Regions from separate parts of the Streptomyces sp. NPDC028722 genome, predicted to be linked through region 2. Evidence: riboswitches for the same ligand, from Rfam matches in the RefSeq annotation. Region 2 holds a riboswitch; each other region holds the start of a gene.
What was found. Region 2 has a riboswitch for thiamine pyrophosphate ahead of AB0F03_RS21050 (thiamine ABC transporter substrate-binding protein). Riboswitches for the same ligand answer to the same signal wherever they lie in the genome.
Positions count from the first base shown of each region.

Region 1: linked by a shared signal. The riboswitch ahead of thiC (phosphomethylpyrimidine synthase ThiC) and the one ahead of AB0F03_RS21050 (thiamine ABC transporter substrate-binding protein) in region 2 are both predicted to bind thiamine pyrophosphate.
Region 3: linked by a shared signal. The riboswitch ahead of thiO (glycine oxidase ThiO) and the one ahead of AB0F03_RS21050 (thiamine ABC transporter substrate-binding protein) in region 2 are both predicted to bind thiamine pyrophosphate.

Region 1 covers NZ_JBEZWU010000006.1:166,876-170,800, forward strand. Annotated here, with positions in the region: gene thiC (phosphomethylpyrimidine synthase ThiC) at 1-1,547, opposite strand, end outside; TPP riboswitch at 1,540-1,716, opposite strand; gene AB0F03_RS12265 (YibE/F family protein) at 1,797-3,233, shown strand; gene AB0F03_RS12270 (SsgA family sporulation/cell division regulator) at 3,337-3,774, opposite strand; gene AB0F03_RS12275 (IclR family transcriptional regulator C-terminal domain-containing protein) at 3,874-3,925, opposite strand, start outside.
Region 2 covers NZ_JBEZWU010000013.1:87,109-91,033, reverse strand. Annotated here, with positions in the region: gene AB0F03_RS21055 (iron ABC transporter permease) at 1-875, opposite strand, end outside; gene AB0F03_RS21050 (thiamine ABC transporter substrate-binding protein) at 914-1,996, opposite strand; TPP riboswitch at 2,078-2,185, opposite strand; gene rlmN (23S rRNA (adenine(2503)-C(2))-methyltransferase RlmN) at 2,209-3,315, opposite strand; gene AB0F03_RS21040 (hypothetical protein) at 3,693-3,866, shown strand.
Region 3 covers NZ_JBEZWU010000001.1:190,111-194,035, forward strand. Annotated here, with positions in the region: gene AB0F03_RS00815 (Rv2175c family DNA-binding protein) at 1-98, opposite strand, end outside; gene AB0F03_RS00820 (FAD-dependent oxidoreductase) at 208-1,455, opposite strand; gene AB0F03_RS00825 (hypothetical protein) at 1,488-1,838, opposite strand; TPP riboswitch at 1,892-2,003, shown strand; gene thiO (glycine oxidase ThiO) at 2,001-3,170, shown strand; gene thiS (sulfur carrier protein ThiS) at 3,167-3,379, shown strand; gene AB0F03_RS00840 (thiazole synthase) at 3,383-3,925, shown strand, end outside.

The sequences.
Region 1 (3,925 bases), on a different contig from region 2:
TTGAACTGGTCCTCCCACCGGAACTCGAAACGGGCGTCCGACAGCGCGTCGTCCCACTCCTGAGCGCCCGGGTGCCCCTTGGCCAGGTCGGCCGCGTGCGCGGCGATCTTGTAGGTGATGACACCGGTCTTGACGTCGTCCCGGTTGGGCAGGCCCAGGTGCTCCTTGGGCGTGACGTAGCAGAGCATCGCCGTGCCCCACCAGGCGATCATCGCGGCGCCGATACCGGAGGTGATGTGGTCGTACGCCGGCGCGATGTCCGTGGTCAGCGGGCCGAGCGTATAGAACGGAGCTTCATCGCAGATCTCCTGCTGAAGGTCGATGTTCTCCTTGATCTTGTGCATCGGGACGTGCCCGGGGCCCTCGATCATCGTCTGTACCTGAAAACGCCTGGCGACGCGGTTGAGTTCCCCGAGCGTCCTCAGTTCCGCGAACTGTGCCTCGTCGTTGGCGTCCGCGATCGAACCGGGCCTGAGTCCGTCGCCCAGCGAGTACGTGACGTCGTAGGCGGCGAGGATCTCGCACAGCTCTTCGAAGTTCTCGTACAGGAACGACTCCTTGTGGTGCGCCAGGCACCACGCGGCCATGATGGAGCCGCCGCGCGAGACGATGCCCGTCTTACGGTTGGCGGTGAGCGGGACGTACGGCAGCCGGACGCCCGCGTGGACGGTCATGTAGTCCACGCCCTGCTCGGCCTGCTCGATGACGGTGTCCTTGTAGATCTCCCAGGTCAGTTCCTCGGCCCGGCCGTCGACCTTCTCCAGAGCCTGGTAGAGCGGCACCGTGCCGATGGGGACGGGGGAGTTGCGCAGGACCCACTCACGGGTGGTGTGGATGTTGCGGCCGGTCGAGAGGTCCATGACCGTGTCGGCGCCCCAGTGGGTCGCCCAGGTCATCTTCTCGACCTCCTCCTCGATGGAGGACGTCACCGCGGAGTTGCCGATGTTGGCGTTCACCTTCACCAGGAACCGCTTACCGATGATCATCGGCTCGATCTCCGGGTGATTGACGTTGGCCGGCAGCACGGCCCGGCCCGCCGCGATCTCCTCGCGGACCACCTCGGGAGAGACGTTCTCCCGGATGGCCACGAACTCCATCTCCGGCGTGACCTCGCCCCGTCGGGCATAGGCGAGCTGCGTCACCGGCCGGCCGCTCCGGCCCCGCCGCGGCTGGCGCGGGCGCCCGGGGAAGACCGCGTCCAGGTTGCGCAGCCCGCCGCGTGGCGAGGTGTGCCGGAGCCCGTCGTCCTCGGGGCGGACGGGACGCCCCGCGTACTCCTCGGTGTCACCGCGGGCGATGATCCAGTTCTCCCGCAGCGGTGACAGGCCCCTGCGGACGTCCGTGTCGGCAAGCGGATCGGTGTACGGCCCCGACGTGTCGTACAGCGTGACCGACTCCCCGTTGGTGAGCTGCACCTGACGGACCGGCACGCGCAGGTCGGGGCGCGAGCCCTCGACGTACGCCTTGTGCCAGCCAATGGACTTCCCGGCCTCGTCGGACTTCTCGTCCCGAACGGAGGCAGGCGTGCGTGCGTCCTTGTTGGTCATCGGACCTACTCCCTACGCCGGCATTACCCGGTAACAGGTTCGGCGGTCGACGCAGCGATTCCCGTGTGCCGATGTCCTGCGTGGAACCTGTTGGTTCCACGTGAAACATCGCGTCTACGGAGGTCAGCGCCCTCTCAGCCCGGTGCTCCGAGCTCCCGCGTGTGCAAAGGTGCCTCCACGCTAGCGGCATGGAGGGCGCGGTGAACAGTGGGCCCCCACCGTTCTTGCGATGATCGGACGGTGACCAGGATGGAGCAGTACTCGCATCAGCCACCCGATCCGCCCGGCCGAGACGGCCCGGGACAGGACCACGCGCACGGCCACGGAACCGGTGACGGCGGGCGCGACGGTCACGCACAGGGCCACGGAGCCAGAGAGAGCGGCCATCACGGTCACGCGCACGGCCACGGCCCGGCCGCGCCGGTCTCCCAGCATCTGCGGAAGGTGATCGCGGCGATCCTGATCCCGTTCACCGTGGCGGTCGTCGCAGGTCTCGCGGTGCTCTGGCCCGGCGGAGCCCCGTCCCACTCACGCACCGGCGTCGGTTTCGACCGGCAGACCCAGCAGGCCACGGTCACCCGGGTCACCGAGGTCAGTTGCGCGTCGGTGAACGCGTCGGGCGGCGCCCCGGCCGGCGCCCCCTCCGCCACCGGCGGCGCCCCCGCGAAGCAGGAGGCCGACAAGACCTGCAAGAAGGCGACCGTCCGCGTCGACACCGGCGAGGACACAGGCCGCACGTTCACCGAGATCGTGCAGCCGGACCAGACGCGGCAGCTGCACCGGGACGAGAAGGTCGTCGTCGCCTACGAGCCTTCAGCACCGAAGAACCTCCAGTACTCGGTGACCGATGTGAACCGGACGTTCCCCATGGCGTTGCTCGCGGGGGTCTTCGCCGTGGCCGTCGTCGTGGTCGGCCGGCTGCGCGGCCTCATGGCCCTGGTCGCGCTGGCGGTGAGCTTCCTCGTGCTGACCCTGTTCATCCTGCCCGCCATCCTCCAGGGCTCCGATCCGCTGGTCGTGGCCGTGGTGGGAGCGAGCGCCATCATGCTGATCGCGCTGTACATGTGCCATGGCCTGTCCGCCCGTACGTCGGTTGCGGTGCTCGGCACGCTGATCTCCCTGTCGCTGATCGGCCTGCTCGGCTCGCTGTTCATCGGCTGGTCCGCGCTGACCGGCAACACGGACGACAACACCGGTCTGATCCACGGCCTGTATCCGTCGATCGACATGAGCGGTCTGCTGCTGGCCGGTGTCATCATCGGCTCGCTCGGCGTCCTGGACGACGTGACGGTGACGCAGACGTCGGCGGTCTGGGAACTGCACGAGGCGAACCCGACGATGGGCTGGCGGGGGCTGTACCGGGCGGCCATCCGTATCGGCCGCGATCACATCGCCTCCGTGGTCAACACCCTGGTGCTCGCCTACGCCGGCGCCGCCCTGCCGTTGCTGCTGCTGTTCTCGATCGCCCAGAGCAGCGTGGGGACCGTGGCCAACAGCGAACTGGTGGCCGAGGAGATCGTACGCACGCTGGTGGGCTCGATCGGCCTGGTCGCCTCGGTGCCGGTCACCACCGCGCTGGCCGCGCTGGTGGTCTCGGCCGACCGGCCGGGAGCGGCTGCACCGCTGCCTGCCGGGGGGCGTCCCGCACCGGCGCGCGGCGGCCGGGGCCGGCGCCGGAAGCGGTGAACGCGGCGGGGCTGGGGCGGTGGTGCCGTCCACCGGTTGCAGAAGCGTTCCTGCACGGGCGCGGACGAGATGACGGTGCGTCGGCGCCTCGTACCGTGACGCTTCAGCCGGCGCTCTGTTCCTCGGCCAGGATGCGGTCCAGCGCCTCGTCGAGATGAGCGTCGAAGTCCGCCAGCGCGCCCTCCTGACCGAGCGGCACGAGCTTGTCCGTCCGGTCGAGGAAGGCCACCAGCGGCGGCGCCGACGAACGGAACAGTGCCTGGTCCCCGCCCACCTGAAGCCGGATCAGCACTTCGCCCAGCACCTCGGAATCGGCGGGAGCGATGCGCACATCACCCTCCCCGCAGGGCCGCCCGACCCCGTCGATCAACAGCTCGCGCCCGAACGCCCAGGTCACCGGGGCGTCACCGGGCAGATGAAAGGTGAGCCGCACCGCGTACGGATCACAGGTCTCGTAGCGCAACTCCACCGGGATGCGGAAGGAGAGCTCCTCCGATACGAGAAAGCTCATCATGACTTCTGCCTGTACGGACTCGCGCATCGCCTACCCCGTCATATGACATCGACTGGCCGGGATTGATCCCTCTAGCCATGGTCAAATCTTGCTGAAAGTATGCAATAGATCACAAGGAGTAAGTTTTCACATACTGATAGAGAGCGTGAGCGAGCCGACGTGCCGCCCGATCTCCGTC
Region 2 (3,925 bases):
GGCAGCACCAGGAGCAGGGCGATCGTCAGCAGGACCCCGGTGAGCAGCGCCCACTGGCCGCCGCCGCGCGGCCGGCGGGCGGTCACCTTGGGGTCGACCAGGCGCAGGGCCGTCTCCCGCCGCCGTACGGTCCGGGCGTGCACGGCGAGGATCGCGCCGACGGCGACGAACTGCACGAGGGTGAGGACGGCGGCCGTGGACAGGTCGAAGACCTCGGAGGTCTGCCGGTAGATCTCCACCTCCAGGGTGGAGAAGGTGGGGCCGCCGAGGATCTGCACCACGCCGAAGGAGGTGAAGGTGAACAGGAACACCATCAGCGCGGCGGCGGCCACGGCGGGCGCGAGCGCGGGCAGCGTGACCTGCCGCCAGGCCTTCGCCGGGGAGGCGCCCAGCATCCGGGCGGCCTCCTCCTGGCGTGGGTCGAGCTGGGCCCACAGGCCGCCGACGGTACGGACGACGACCGCGTAGTTGAAGAAGACGTGGGCCAGCAGGATCGCCCACACCGTGGTGTCCAGCCGTACGCCCCACAACTGGTCGAGCAGCCCGTTGTGCCCGAGCAGGGCGAGGAAGGCGCTGCCGGCGACGACGGTCGGGAGCACGAACGGAACGGTGACCACGGCCCGCAGCAGCTGCTTGCCCGGGAAGCGCAGACGGGCGAAGACGTAGGCGGCGGGCAGCGCGAGCAGCAGGGTGAGCGCGGTGGAGGCCAGCGCCTGCCAGGTGGTGAACCACAGCACGTGCCGGATGTCGGGCTGCGTGACGACGTCCGCGATCCGTCCGAGCCGCCAGCCGCCGTCCGCCTTCAGGCCGCGCGCGACGATCGCGGCCACGGGCCAGGCGAAGAACAGCGCGAAGAACGCGACGGGCAGGGCCATCAGCCCGAACCGCGCCGCGCTCCCCCGCCGGGTCCGCGCTACCTCAGTACGAGTGACGTCCACGTCTTGACCCACTGGTCGCGGTTGGCGGCGATCCGGTCCGGGGCCATGGTCCGCGGGTCCTTGGCCTGGGGGCCGTACTTCAGGAAGTCCGGCGGCACCTGGGCGGCCTCGCGCACCGGGTAGACGAACATGTTCAGCGGCATGTCCTCCTGGAACTCCTTGCTGAGCAGGAAGTCGAGGAACGCCTTGCCGCCCTTGGGGTTGCGGGCGTTGCTCAGGAGCCCCGCGTACTCGGTCTGCCGGAAGCACGTGCCGCTCGCCACCCCGGTCGGGGCGGTGGCGGGCCGCTTCTTGGCGTAGATCACCTCGGCGGGCGGGGAGGAGGCGTACGACACCACCAGCGGGCGGTCGCCGCCGGCCTTGCGGCCCTGGGTGGAGCCGGAGAACTCCTGGTCGTAGGCCTGCTCCCAGCCGTCGACGACCTTGACGCCGTTGGCCTTGAGCTTCTTCCAGTAGCCCTGCCAGCCCGCGTCGCCGAACTGTGCGGCGCTGCCGAGGAGGAAGCCGAGGCCCGGTGAGGAGGTGGCCGCGTTCTCGGTGACGAGCAGGTTCTTGTACCGGGGTTCGGCGAGGTCGGCGAAGGACCGCGGCGGGGTCAGCCGGTGCGCGCTGAAGTAGGCCTTGTCGTAGTTGACGCAGATGTCGCCGGTGTCGACCGGCGTGACACGGTGCCCGGCCCGGTCGACCCGGTACTGCGGCAGGACCTTGTCGGACCCCTTGGGCCGGTACGCCTGGAACAGCCCGTTGTCCATGGCGCGGGACAGCAGGGTGTTGTCCACGCCGAAGAGGACATCGCCCTGCGGGTTGTCCTTGGTGAGGATCGCCTTGTTGACGGCCTGGCCGGCATCGCCGTCCTCGAGGACCTTGACCTGGTACCCGGACCGCTTCTCGAAGTCCTTCAGGACGTCCTTCGAGACGCTCCACGAGTCGTGGCTGACGAGGGTGACGGTCCTGGAGTCCGTGGACTTCCCGGTGTCCGACGACCCGCACCCGGTCAGCGCGGGCAGGGCGAGGAGACCGAGCCCCGCCGCCACGGCCACGAGGGTCTTGTTGTGCACTGGATGTCCTCCTGGGGTGGGCCAGGAAGAGACGCGGCCCTGCCCGGGCATCCGTGAGGGAGGCCGGGCAGGGCGCAACAGCTTGAGTGGTGACCGAACTTCCTACCCAGAATGACCTGGGCGAGGTTCAGAGGGTCTGCGGCCCGGTTGCCGCACTCTCAGCGCTGTGGCGCTCCCCTGTCGGAATATGAAGATATGTGGACGTGGTCAGATTACCGCTCGGTGGCCGCGAGCTGACCGCAGGCCCCGTCGATCTCCTGTCCACGGGTGTCCCGGACCGTCACCGGCACGCCGTGCGCGGCGATGGCCTCCACGAACGCCTTCTCGTCCTCCGGCCGGGAGGCCGTCCACTTCGAGCCCGGGGTCGGGTTGAGCGGGATGAGGTTGACGTGCACGGGCTTGCCCCGGAGCAGCCGGCCGAGCCGGTCACCGCGCCAGGCCTGGTCGTTGATGTCCCGGATCAGCGCGTACTCGATCGACAGCCGGCGGCCCGACCTCTCGGTGTACTCGAAACCGGCGTCCAGCACCTCGCGCACCTTCCACCGCGTGTTCACGGGGACGAGGGTGTCGCGCAGCTCGTCGTCGGGGGCGTGCAGGGAGATCGCGAGCCGGCACTTGAAGCCCTCGTCGGTGAACCGGTGGATGGCCGGCACCAGCCCGACGGTCGAGACGGTGATCCCGCGCTGGGACAGGCCCAGCCCGTCCGGGGCCGGGTCGGTGAGCGCCCGGATGGCGCCGACGACCCGCTTGTAGTTGGCGAGCGGCTCGCCCATGCCCATGAAGACGATGTTGGACAGCCGCGCCGGTCCGCCCGGCACCTCCCCGTCCCGCAGCGCCCGCATCCCGTCCACGATCTGGTGCACGATCTCGGCGGTGGACAGGTTCCGGTCCAGCCCGGCCTGCCCGGTGGCGCAGAACGGGCAGTTCATCCCGCATCCGGCCTGCGAGCTGATGCACATGGTGACCCGGTCCGGATACCGCATCAGCACGGACTCGACCAGCGTGCCGTCGAACAGCCGCCACAGCGTCTTGCGCGTGGCCCCCTGGTCGGTCGACAGATGCCGGACGACCGTCATCAGCTCCGGCAACAGCGCTTCTTGCAGCTTGCCGCGCGACCCGGCGGGGATGTCCGTCCACTGCTCGGGGTCGTGCGCGTACCGCGCGAAGTAGTGCTGCGCGAGCTGCTTGGCACGGAACGGCTTCTCACCGATCTCGGCCACCGCGTCCTTGCGCTCGGCGGGCGTGAGGTCGGCGAGATGCCGCGGCGGCTTCTTGGCTCCGCGCGGCGCGACAAAGGTGAGTTCTCCGGGCTTAGGCATGGCTGTACCAGTGTCGCAGATCCAATCGGGTGACCTGCGGGTGTCTCTCCCTACGGCTGTCGTCGACAGGCATCGGTGGTCACCACTGAGCGGCGTCGGACGCCCCGGAGACGGCCCGGCCGACGGGACTGCACGTCCCCGGCTGAGCTGCCACTGCCGGCGTTCCGATTCCCTCCATGCGGAGCAGACCGTCCATGGCGATACGTGCCGCCGCCGCGGAGGCATCGGGGCGACCATCCAGGTGGGAGCGGATCTGGACCTCTCCCCCGTCGTGCCCGTGGGGACCTCCGCCGCCCCTTGACAACGCGTCCCGCCAGGGTGGCTTCACCTCTTGCCTCAAGGGGCACACGGCCGGTGAGACTCACGGAGGTGCCGAGATGAGCGCCGGAGAACGGGCCAAGGCAAAGGCCGAACAGATCGTCGGAAAGACCGTGCGGACGGCGGCCCACGCGGTGCACAAAGAAACCCTCGCGGCGAAAGGCGCCGCTCTCGAAGCACGAGGCAAGATGCGGGGCGCGAAGGAACAGACCAAGGGCTCCTTCAAGCGCTGAGCGCGTTGCCGCGGGCCTGAACCCGTCCCAGGAACGGCTGAAGGCCCAGGGAGAGGGAG
Region 3 (3,925 bases), on a different contig from region 2:
CGCACACGCGTCACCTCGACACCGAACATCTCGGCGATGTCGGGCAGGGTGAGCCAGGCGGGGACGAGAGCTTCGATCTTTGCGTCAATCTCGGTCACAGGACAAGCCTGCCATCCCCCACTGACAGTCGGAAGCCAGGTGGGTCCACCTGGGACGATGTGCCGGGGCGGCCGACCGTCGCCGGCGTGCCCCGAAGGGCGCCGCCGGCTAGTCGGTGCCGGCGTCCTTCAGGGGGCGGCTCGGGTCGGCCAGCGCCCGGGCGTCCATCCGCCGGCCCGCCTCGATCAGCCGTCGTCCCTGCGCCAGGTCCCGGGGGCGGCCGACCGCCAGCAGGGCCACCAGCCGGTCCTCGCGCAGCCAGCACACCGTCCAGGCCGGTCCCGCCGGGTCGCCGCGCCAGACCAGGTGGTCGGCGGCGGCGTGGTGGCCGGCGTGCTGCACGAACCGGCCGAACTGCTCGGACCAGAAGTACGGCACCGGGTCGTAGGTCTGCGGGGTGTCGCCGAGGTGGTCGGCGGCGAGGATGTTCGCGGCGACCGTGCGCGGGCCCTGGAGGGCGTTGTCCCAGTGGTGGACGAGCAGCCGTTCGCCGTAACGGGCCGACGGGAACGAGGCGCAGTCGCCGACGGCGTACACATCCGGCAGGGAGGTGCGCAGGCGGGCGTCGGCGAGGACCTCGCCGTGCGCGCCCAGCTCGATGCCGGAGCCGGCCAGCCAGGCGGTGGCGGGGCGGGCGCCGATGCCGACGACGACGGCGCCGGCGGGCAGCCGTGTGCCGTCGGCGAGCAGCACCGCGCCGGGCTCGACGCGCTCCACGCGCGCGTGGGTGCGCAGTTCGACGCCGGCGTCGGCGTACCAGGCGGCCATGGGGGCGGCGACCTCGGCGGGCAGGGCGCCGGCGAGCGGCCGGTCCGCGGCCTCGACGACGGTCACCGCGCAGCCCGCCTCGCGGGCGGCGGTGGCGAACTCGGCGCCGATCCAGCCGGCGCCGACGACCACGACGTCGTGCTGCCGGGCGAGGACGGGCCGCAGCCGTTCGGCGTCGTCCAGGGTGCGCAGCAGGTGCACGCCGGGCAGGTCCTCGGTGCCGGGCAGGGTGATCGGTTCGGCGCCGGTGGCGAGGACCAGGACGTCGTACGGCACCGGGCCGGTGCCGGTGTCCAGTTCGTGGTCGCCGGGGCGCAGGCCGCGCACCTCGCAGCCGAGGCGCAGTTCGACGCCGAGGGACTCGAAGTCCACGTCGAAGGCGGAACCCTCGGCCTTGCCGAGCAGGACGGCCTTCGACAGCGGCGGCCGGTCGTAGGGCTGGTGGGCCTCGGCCCCGAGGACGGTCACCGCGCCCCGGAAGCCCTGTTCCCGCAGGGCGACCGCGGTCTGGACCCCGGCCATGCCCGCGCCGACGACGACCACGCGGGGTCCTTGCGACGTGCCCTCTTGCGCTGTCTGCTCGCTCACCCGATCACCTTAGTCAGGTGACGTTCCGTCAGTCAGGGGGCGTGCTCGGTGACCTGTTCCACAACGCTGGTGCCGGAGCCCGGCCGGGACTCCCACTCCCAGGTCTCCTCCAGCCGCAGCCGCCCGTCGGGCAGCTCCACGACCGTGGACACGCAGTGCCCCGAGGCGGTCGTGCCGTCGGTCCTCAGCTGCACGTAGCGGAAGTCCAGCCGGTCGCCCTCGCGGGTGCCGACCAGGTGGCCCCGCACGACGTCGCCGCCCGCGTACCCGGCCCAGATCGCGCCGTCGTCCTCGTGGTAGGCGAACCGGGTGCGGGTGCCCACCTGACCTGGGGCCTGGTCCGCCACGGGGGCGAAATGCAGTCCGTCGAGCGAGCGGGACATGGCGGAGGACTCCCTTACGCGTGGTGAGCGGGGCGGGCTAGGGTGGCCACCGTACAAGCACTCGCGGGAGCCCGGACGCACCGGGCTGAGAGGGAGGCTGGCGGCCTCCGACCGTACGAACCTGATCCGGGTCATGCCGGCGAAGGGAGGGGCTGGACGCCCATGTCGTCACGTACGTCCGACGTCCTCGTCATCGGGGGCGGGATCATCGGCCTGGTCACGGCCTGGCGGGCCGCGCAACGCGGGCTGGCCACGGCCGTGGTGGACCCCGAGCCGGGTGGCGGGGCCGCCCGGGTCGCGGCCGGGATGCTGGCCGCGGTCACCGAACTGCACTACGGCGAGGAGACGTTGCTCGCCCTCAACCTGGAGTCGGCCCGCCGCTACCCGGAGTTCGTGGCCGAGCTGACCGAGCTGACCGGTCACGACCCCGGTTACCGCCGCTGCGGCACCCTCGCCGTCGCGCTCGACGCCGACGACCGCGCCCACCTGCGGGACCTGCACGCCTTGCAGCAGCGCTCGGGGCTCGCCTCCGAGTGGCTGTCCGGGCGGGAGTGCCGGCGCCTGGAGCCGATGCTGGCGCCCGGGGTGCGCGGCGGCCTGCGGGTCGACGGCGACCACCAGGTCGACCCGCGGCGGCTGGCGGCGGCCCTGATGGCGGCGTGCGAGCGGGCCGGCGTGGTGTTCCACCGCGCGTGGACCGAGCGGCTGGACGTCGCGGGAGGCCGGGCCGCCGGGGTCACCACGGCCGACGGGACCGGGTTGAGCGCCGGTCAGGTGGTGCTCGCGGCCGGGAGCCTGAGCGGGCGGCTCGCGGGCCTGCCGGAGGAGCTGCGTCCACCGGTCCGGCCGGTCAAGGGGCAGGTGCTGCGGCTGACCGTGCCCCACCGGTTCGCGCCGTTCCTGAGCCGTACCGTGCGGGCGGTGGTCCGCGGCAGCCAGGTCTATCTGGTGCCCCGGGAGAACGGCGAGCTGGTCGTCGGCGCCACCAGCGAGGAGCTGGGCTGGGACACGACGGTCACGGCGGGCGGCGTGTACGAGCTGCTGCGCGACGCCCACGAGCTGGTGCCCGGCATCACCGAGCTGCCGCTCACCGAGACCCGGGCCGGGCTGCGGCCCGCCTCCCCCGACAACGCCCCGCTGCTCGGCCCGTCCGGCCTGGACGGGCTGCTGCTGGCCACCGGCCACCACCGCAACGGGGTGCTGCTCACGCCGGTCACCGGGGACGTGCTGGCGCACACCCTGGTCACCGGCGGCCTACCGCCGGAGGCACGTCCGTTCACCCCGCGGCGGTTCGGCGCCGCACCCGTGGAACAGCTGGAGCAGCCCGCATGAGCGTTTCCGTCACCATCTCGGTCAACGGCGAACCCCGCCGCATCGTCGCGGGCACCGCGCTGGACGCACTGGTGGGGTCCCTCACCGCGGCGCCGCGCGGGGTGGCCGCCGCCGTCAACGAGACCGTCGTCCCGCGCGCGCGGTGGGCGGCGACCGCCCTCGCCGAGGGCGACCGCGTCGAGGTCCTCACCGCCGTGCAGGGAGGCTGAGTCATGGCCGACGATCCCCTGGTCCTCGGTGGGCTGACCCTGTCGTCCCGGCTGATCATGGGCACGGGAGGGGCGCCCAGTCTGGACGTGCTGGAGCGCTCGCTCGTCGCCTCCGGCACGGAGCTGACCACGGTCGCGATGCGCCGGGTGGACCTCGGCGTGCACGGCTCGGTGCTGTCCGTGCTGGAGCGGCTCGGCATCCGGGTGCTGCCGAACACGGCGGGCTGTTTCACCGCCGGCGAGGCTGTGCTGACCGCCCGGCTGGCCCGGGAGGCGCTGGGCACGGACCTGATCAAGCTGGAGGTCATCGCCGACGAACGGACGCTGCTGCCGGACCCGGTGGAGCTGCTGGACGCCGCGGAGACGCTGGTCGACGAGGGGTTCACGGTGCTGCCGTACACCAACGACGACCCCGTCCTCGCGCGGAAGCTGGAGGACGCCGGCTGTGCGGCGGTGATGCCGCTGGGCTCGCCGATCGGGTCCGGGCTCGGTATCCGCAACCCGCACAACTTCCAGCTGATCGTGGAGCACGCGCGCGTGCCGGTG